One region of the Comamonas sp. 14P8.1.4 genome, then DNA from elsewhere that is predicted to be linked to it. Evidence: riboswitches for the same ligand, from Rfam matches in the RefSeq annotation. Region 1 holds a riboswitch; the other holds the start of a gene.
What was found. Region 1 has a riboswitch for cobalamin ahead of AC27VO_RS01310 (TonB-dependent receptor domain-containing protein). Riboswitches for the same ligand answer to the same signal wherever they lie in the genome.

Region 1 (3,184 bases):
AGGCATACCACCGGACTGGGCCTGTTCGCCACTGCGCTGCCAAGGTGATGCCTTCTAGCAAAGCTTCATCGACATTCAGGTAGCAACCAGTGGCAGCGCATGAGCCTTGACCAGACTGGAAAGCCACAAGATTCTTGACTTGGTTGCGGTAGGCGGTTGCACTGAATGAGCGATCGTTCTCACTCCAGCGCAAGCTCACTTCTGTGTTGCGGCTCTTCTCTGGCTCAAGGCTTGCATCGCCGTTGGCGCCAAAACGCTGAATCAGCGTTGGCACACGGAAACCTGTGCCGACCGAGGCGGTGGTCTTCCAGTTCTCGGCAAAAGCCCATCCGTAGGCGATGGTAGCGGTTTGTTTTCCGCCAAAATCGCTGTCTTGGTCATAGCGAACGTTCATTTGTACCGAGTGGGCGTTCCAGCTGCCCGCATAGCCCAGTCCTATCGCATTTTGCTGGCGAGAACGCTCCAGACCTTTCAGTCCGTTGTTGTGCAAAGTATCTTCACGACGCTCCAGCATGGCGGAAAACAAGCCCAGGGAGGTGGAAAGCTCATTGCTCACCAAATAATTGCGCAAATTTGTTTTGGCAAAAAATGGGCTTTTAGCGATTGTTTCGTAAACAGCTCTAGATTCGCTGACCGCCACGTGGGTTTTAAATTTTTCTGTCCATTGGCTGTCCCATTGCAAGCCATAGGCATCTAAATTGCGGATGGCCCAGTCTTCCTGATCCGAACGATTGTCATAACCAGCTTTGGAGTCACTGGTCAGCGCTGTCACGTTCAAGCGCTGTGCGTCACTCAGCTGCAGTCCAATGCGTGCATTGGCTGAGTTGAGCAAATAGCCATCTTTGTCATGGTTTTTTCCAGTGGGTTGACTATCAAACCCATCACTTTCTGCATAGGACATGCCGACGGCATAGTCCCAGTTACCGGTGCCTCCGCTGAAGCCCGCAGTGCTTTTGAGCGTCTGGTATGTCCCTCGGCCGATGGATACATAAGGTTTGAACCCATCTTCGCCACGCTGTGTGAAGATTTGTATGGCTCCTGCCATTGCATCTGAGCCGTAAACAGCGCCTGAAGCACCGCGCAGAATTTCAATGCGCTCAATGGCGTCAAGCGGGATGGACTCCCACTGTGCACCACCTGATCCGTTCTGCGCATCAATGCGAATGCCATCGATATACACAGCCGTGTGTTGCTTGTTGGCTCCGCGCAGGAACATCTCTGTGGTGCTGCCAGCTCCACCTGTTCTTGTGATTTGAATGCCAGGTACTTTGGCCAACAGATCTTCGATGGAAGATGCGCCACTGCGCTCGATGGTGGCGCGATTCACGACGGTGATATCTGACAGTGCCTCGGATAGATTTTGCTCGTAGCGCGTGGCAGAAACCACGACTTCAGGCATCTCTGCCGCCAGCGAAAAAGCTGCAGGCATCAGGGTTAAAGCAACAGCTGCGCTGACAGGGCGCACAGCCAACGACAAAACAGCGCGAAGGCGCTGTTGTTCAATTCTCTTCATGGGAAATTTTGAAAAATTCGCCCGACTGACCTCCCCGTCAGCGATGGGCAAACAATATTTGAAGGACTCTTCAAACGAAACTTCGTTGGCCGGTATACGGGCTGGTCTGGCACTCCCTAGCCTTCCCATTCGCAAGTCAGACTTGCGCACAGTGGCGGATCAGAGAGCGGCTCTTTCAAAGAGAGAACATGGACTCACCGTTGCGGGGACAGCGCAGGCTAGATCACGCCTCGTCAAGGCGTTTGCACTCTGCTTCCCGTTTAACTGCACTGTCAGAATGACAATGCGGGCACCAACGAAACTAGATTTTCTGTCTGAGTGAGGCCATACAGCTGTTTTATGAGCTGCGGCATTGGCAATGCATTGCCACGCGATGGCTCCTCAGACCGACAAGGGGAAAGCCTGCAAAAGGCTCTCCCCTTGAACTCCTTGCAACAGCGTTAGCTTTTTGCGCACACCTCTGCATCTTTGATTGGGTTGCTCACATAAAAAGCGAAGAAATCTGCCTGCGTAATGGAAAAAGCCCGTTCGAGCTTCTCCATCAATGGTTTCTTCATCGGTTTTTTGTCAGTTTCTATATCTTTCAGATACTGACGATCTACTCCAATTGCCTGAGCCAGCTGAATCTGGCTCATTCCCCTGCTTTTACGGAAGGTCGTTAGCACAGGGCCAATAAAAACCGCTTGCATACTTGATCAGAAGTTCCAGTCCTCGTCTTCAGTAGCAACAGCTTTACCGATCACGTAAGAAGAGCCAGAACCTGAGAAGAAGTCGTGGTTCTCATTGGCGCTGGGGCTCAGTGCAGCCATGATGGCAGGGTTCACTTGGCACATGTCATTGGGGAACATGGCCTCGAAGCCCAGGTTGCTCAGCGCCTTGTTCGCGTTGTAATTCATGAAGCGTTTGACGTCTTCGGTCAGTCCAACGGGGTCATACAGCTCTGCGGCGTAGTGACACTCCATTTCGTACAAGTCGTACAGCATGGCATAGGCTTCCGACTTGATAGCTTCCTGCTCTTCGGCAGGGAGCTTGGCAAATGCCAGCTGGAACTTGTAGCCAATGTAGTAGCCGTGCACGGCTTCATCGCGAATGATGAGGCGAATCAAATCGGCAGTGTTGGTGAGCTTGCCGCGGCTGCTCCAGTACAGCGGCAAGTAAAAGCCGCTGTAGAACAGGAAGCTCTCCAGGCATACCGATGCAATTTTCTTTTTAAACGCATTTTCTGTTGCGTTGTACTCTTGCAGGATGAGCCTTGCTTTCTTTTGAAGCCAGGGGTTTTCTTCAGACCAGCGAAAGGCTTCATCAATTTCAGCAGTGGAGCACAGTGTCGAGAAGATGGACGAATAGCTTCGTGCGTGTACGGCTTCCATGAACGTGAAGTTCGATAGCACGGACTCTTCATGCGGTGTGACAGCATCTTGCATCAGCGAAGGCGCGCCCACTTGGTTTTGAACGGTGTCCAAAAGCGTCAAGCCGGTGAACACTCGAATGGTGAGTTCTTGTTCACTGGGGCGCAGCGTAGCCCAGGAGGGGATATCGTTCGAGAGTGGAACTTTCTCAGGCAGCCAGAAGTTGGCGGTCACGCGATTCCAGATCTCCAAATCTTTCTCATCGTCCAAACGATTCCAGTTGATGGCTTGAGTAATGAAGGTCATCTTTGTACTTTCTTGA
Region 2 (3,184 bases), on a different contig from region 1:
CGCCGCCACGGCGCGCCAGCGCGCACTGAAAGCCCGTGCCGCCGCCCGGTTTGACCTGTTTTCTCCCTGCCCTATCTTGACTGCCTCCACCCACACCCTGCCCTGCATTGCGATTGCAGGCCCCACCGCTTCTGGCAAAACCAATGCCGCTCTGGCCCTGGCCGCTGTGCTGGCACAGCGTGGCCAAGCCTGTGAAATCATCAGTGTGGATTCCGCCTTGGTCTATCGCGACATGGACATTGGCACAGCCAAGCCCACGGCCCAAGAGCTGGCCGCTGTGCCCCACCACCTGATCAACATCCTGGACCCCCTGCAGTCCTACAGCGCTGCCGAGTTTGTGCAAGACACCCAGCGCCTGGTGGCCGAGATTCGCGCCCGTGGCGCCATTCCGCTGCTGGTGGGCGGCACCATGCTGTACTTCAAAGCCTTGTTCGACGGCATTGACGAAATGCCCGCCGCCGACCCTGCGGTGCGCGCCCGCATTGATGCCCAGGCCGCCGAGCTGGGCTGGCCTGCCATGCATGCCGAGCTGGCCAAGGTCGACCCCGAAACCGCCGCCCGCCTGGCCCCGGCCGACAGCCAGCGCATTCAGCGTGCGCTGGAGGTGTGGCACGTCTCCGGCCAGCCGCTGTCCAGCTTTCACCAAGCAAAAAAGAGAGCTGAAAGCGCAGAACCAGCCTTCGATTGCACGCTTTTTTCTTTGGAACCCAATGACCGCGCCTGGTTGCACCAGCGCATTGCCCAGCGCTACGACACCATGCTCGACGCGGGCTTGATCGATGAAGTGCAGCGCCTGCGCGCACGCGGTGACCTGCACCCCGAGCTGCCCAGCATGCGCTGCGTGGGCTACCGCCAGGTCTGGGAAGAGCTGGACTGGCAAACACGCAAAGGCACACCCAGCATCAACTTGCACCTGGTGCGCGAAAAAGGGATTGCCGCCACGCGCCAGCTGGCCAAGCGCCAGATCACCTGGCTGCGCAGCATGCCCCAGCGCCACGCCATTGCCTGTGACGACCCCATGGCCACCATGCACCTGGTGCAAGCCGCCCTGCTGGTGGTGCAAACCGCTGCCCAGCCGCGCTGAAGCCGGGCACCGCGCGCCTACGTTCTGAAACACCGCGATGCCTGCCTGCGCATAGCATGCAGGCATCGCCTGTTTCTGGAGACTGCCTGTATGCCGCTGCCCCGTTTACCTTTTCGCTCCCGCCGCCTTGGTGCGGCATTGCTGACCGCTGGCGCCTTGCTGCTGTCGGCCTGCGCACAGGACCGTTACTACGTGCCCTCCGAGACCACCGCCAGCCCCCAAAGCGGAGTGACGGTGTACGGCGAAATCGACACCAGCGTGGTGCACACGCGCTAGCCACAGCCCGCCCAGGCCCGACGGCACCACGCCCGCCCGGGCTAATGCAGCTGGGGTATCATTCAGCAACTGCTCCTTACAGGGAGCAGTTTTGCGTTATCGGTGCCCATCGCTGTTCCAGCACAGGGTTAAACGGGAAGCAGGTGCGCGACACCTTCGGTGTCTGCAAAGCCTGCGCTGCCCCCGCAACGGTCAGTGTGTCTAACTGCATGATCACGCCACTGGAGCCCTGCTCTGGGAAGGCCATGCAGCTGTTTGATGAACAACACACGAGCCCGGAGACCGGCCGAAACGCATGCAAGCGGATGTGCTGCGGGGTGGTGGCGACATGCTCGGCAAGATGCATCTTGCGCGCATACCTCTTCTTCTTCCCCCCACAGCCATCCATAGACCACACATCACCGCCTTTGTGGGGACGCAAACGCGGTGCCATGGATTTCTTCGGCATGTCGTTTCGTTTTTCTCCCCGCAGCTGTGCTGTGGGCTGTGCCCTGACGGGCTTTTCCTTGCTGGCTGCGGCCCAAACCGAGGTGCAGCAACCCCATGTGGTGGTGTCCGCCACGCGCATTGAGATGCAAGACACCGATGCGCCTTACGCCTCCGAGGTGCATACGCGCGAGCAAATTGACCGCTCCGGCGCGCACTCGGTATTTGACTATCTGGCACAGCAAAGCTCGCTGCAGATCACCCCGCAATGGGGCAACCGCAATGCGCCCAACATCGCCATGCGCGGCTTTGGCGAAGATGGCTTCCAGAACGTGGTGATCTCAGTCAACGGTCGGCGTCTGAACAACATCGACAACGTACCGGCCCTGGTGGGTTCTATCTCGCTGCGCGATGTGGAACGCATTGAAATCACCAAGGGCAGCGGCGCCGTCATGTACGGCGATGGCGCCACGGCGGGCAGCATTCAGATCTACACCAAAGCCCACGACAGCGCCAGCTTGGACCTCTACGGCGGCAGCCATGGCCAGCGCGGCGCAGTGGCATCCGTGGGCATGGTCAAAGACAAGTTCGACCTGTCCCTGACGGCCGATCACAGCCACCACAATGGCTGGAGCCAACCCGATGCCACCGGTCACCAGGACAGCAGCGAAGCCAACACCTGGCGTCTGGCCAGCAACATCCAGGTCGCGAAGGGCCTGCAAGCCAATGTGGAAATCGGTGCCAGCCGTATCGACAACCGCTTCCCGAACGCGCTGTCCGCCCCCGCCTTCCATGCCAACCCGAGCCAAAGCAGTGGCAGCCCCTACCCACGCCAGGTATCTGACAGCCGCTACTGGGGCCTTGGGCTGCAATACCAGCTCAATGCCGCCTGGAAGCTCACGGCGCGCCACCACAGCGAGGACAAGTCCAGCCAGTACAACAGCTTTACTTACCCGGGCTCCACCAGTGACTACGCGCAGCAGTCCAACGAAGTTGCGCTGCAATACCAGCGCGGCGCCCTCACGGTGAATGCGGGCGTGCAGAGCGTGGAGGGTGAACGCCTGTCTTCCGTCGGCCTCATGCGCAAAAACAATCTGGGCGGCTTTGTGCATACCCAATACCTGTGGAACGACTGGACGCTCTCCGGTGGTCTGCGCCGGGAGCGCATGCGCTACCGCTACGCGTCGCCCGGGCAAGCCAACTCCAGCCAGCAGGAGTACCACACAGCCTGGGAGCTGGGTGCCAACCACCGCCTCTCGGACCAGGTCTCGGTCTTTGCCAACTACAGCGATGCTTTTGCCTCACCCGACATTGATCGATTTTTTGACTTCAACACCTACAGCTTTATAGGCTTTGGCGCCGCCACCCAAAGCCGCACGTTCACGCTGGGCGCCAACC

Region 2: another riboswitch for cobalamin. It lies ahead of AC27VO_RS07710 (TonB-dependent receptor); the one in region 1 lies ahead of AC27VO_RS01310 (TonB-dependent receptor domain-containing protein).

What each region holds. Positions count from the first base shown of each region.
Region 1 covers NZ_JBYOKN010000001.1:274,410-277,593, forward strand. Annotated here, with positions in the region: gene AC27VO_RS01310 (TonB-dependent receptor domain-containing protein) at 1-1,513, opposite strand, end outside; cobalamin riboswitch at 1,584-1,825, opposite strand; gene AC27VO_RS01315 (helix-turn-helix domain-containing protein) at 1,954-2,202, opposite strand; gene nrdF (class 1b ribonucleoside-diphosphate reductase subunit beta) at 2,209-3,168, opposite strand.
Region 2 covers NZ_JBYOKN010000003.1:153,068-156,251, forward strand. Annotated here, with positions in the region: gene AC27VO_RS07695 (multidrug effflux MFS transporter) at 1-54, shown strand, start outside; gene miaA (tRNA (adenosine(37)-N6)-dimethylallyltransferase MiaA) at 74-1,084, shown strand; gene AC27VO_RS07705 (hypothetical protein) at 1,175-1,360, shown strand; cobalamin riboswitch at 1,444-1,664, shown strand; gene AC27VO_RS07710 (TonB-dependent receptor) at 1,807-3,184, shown strand, end outside.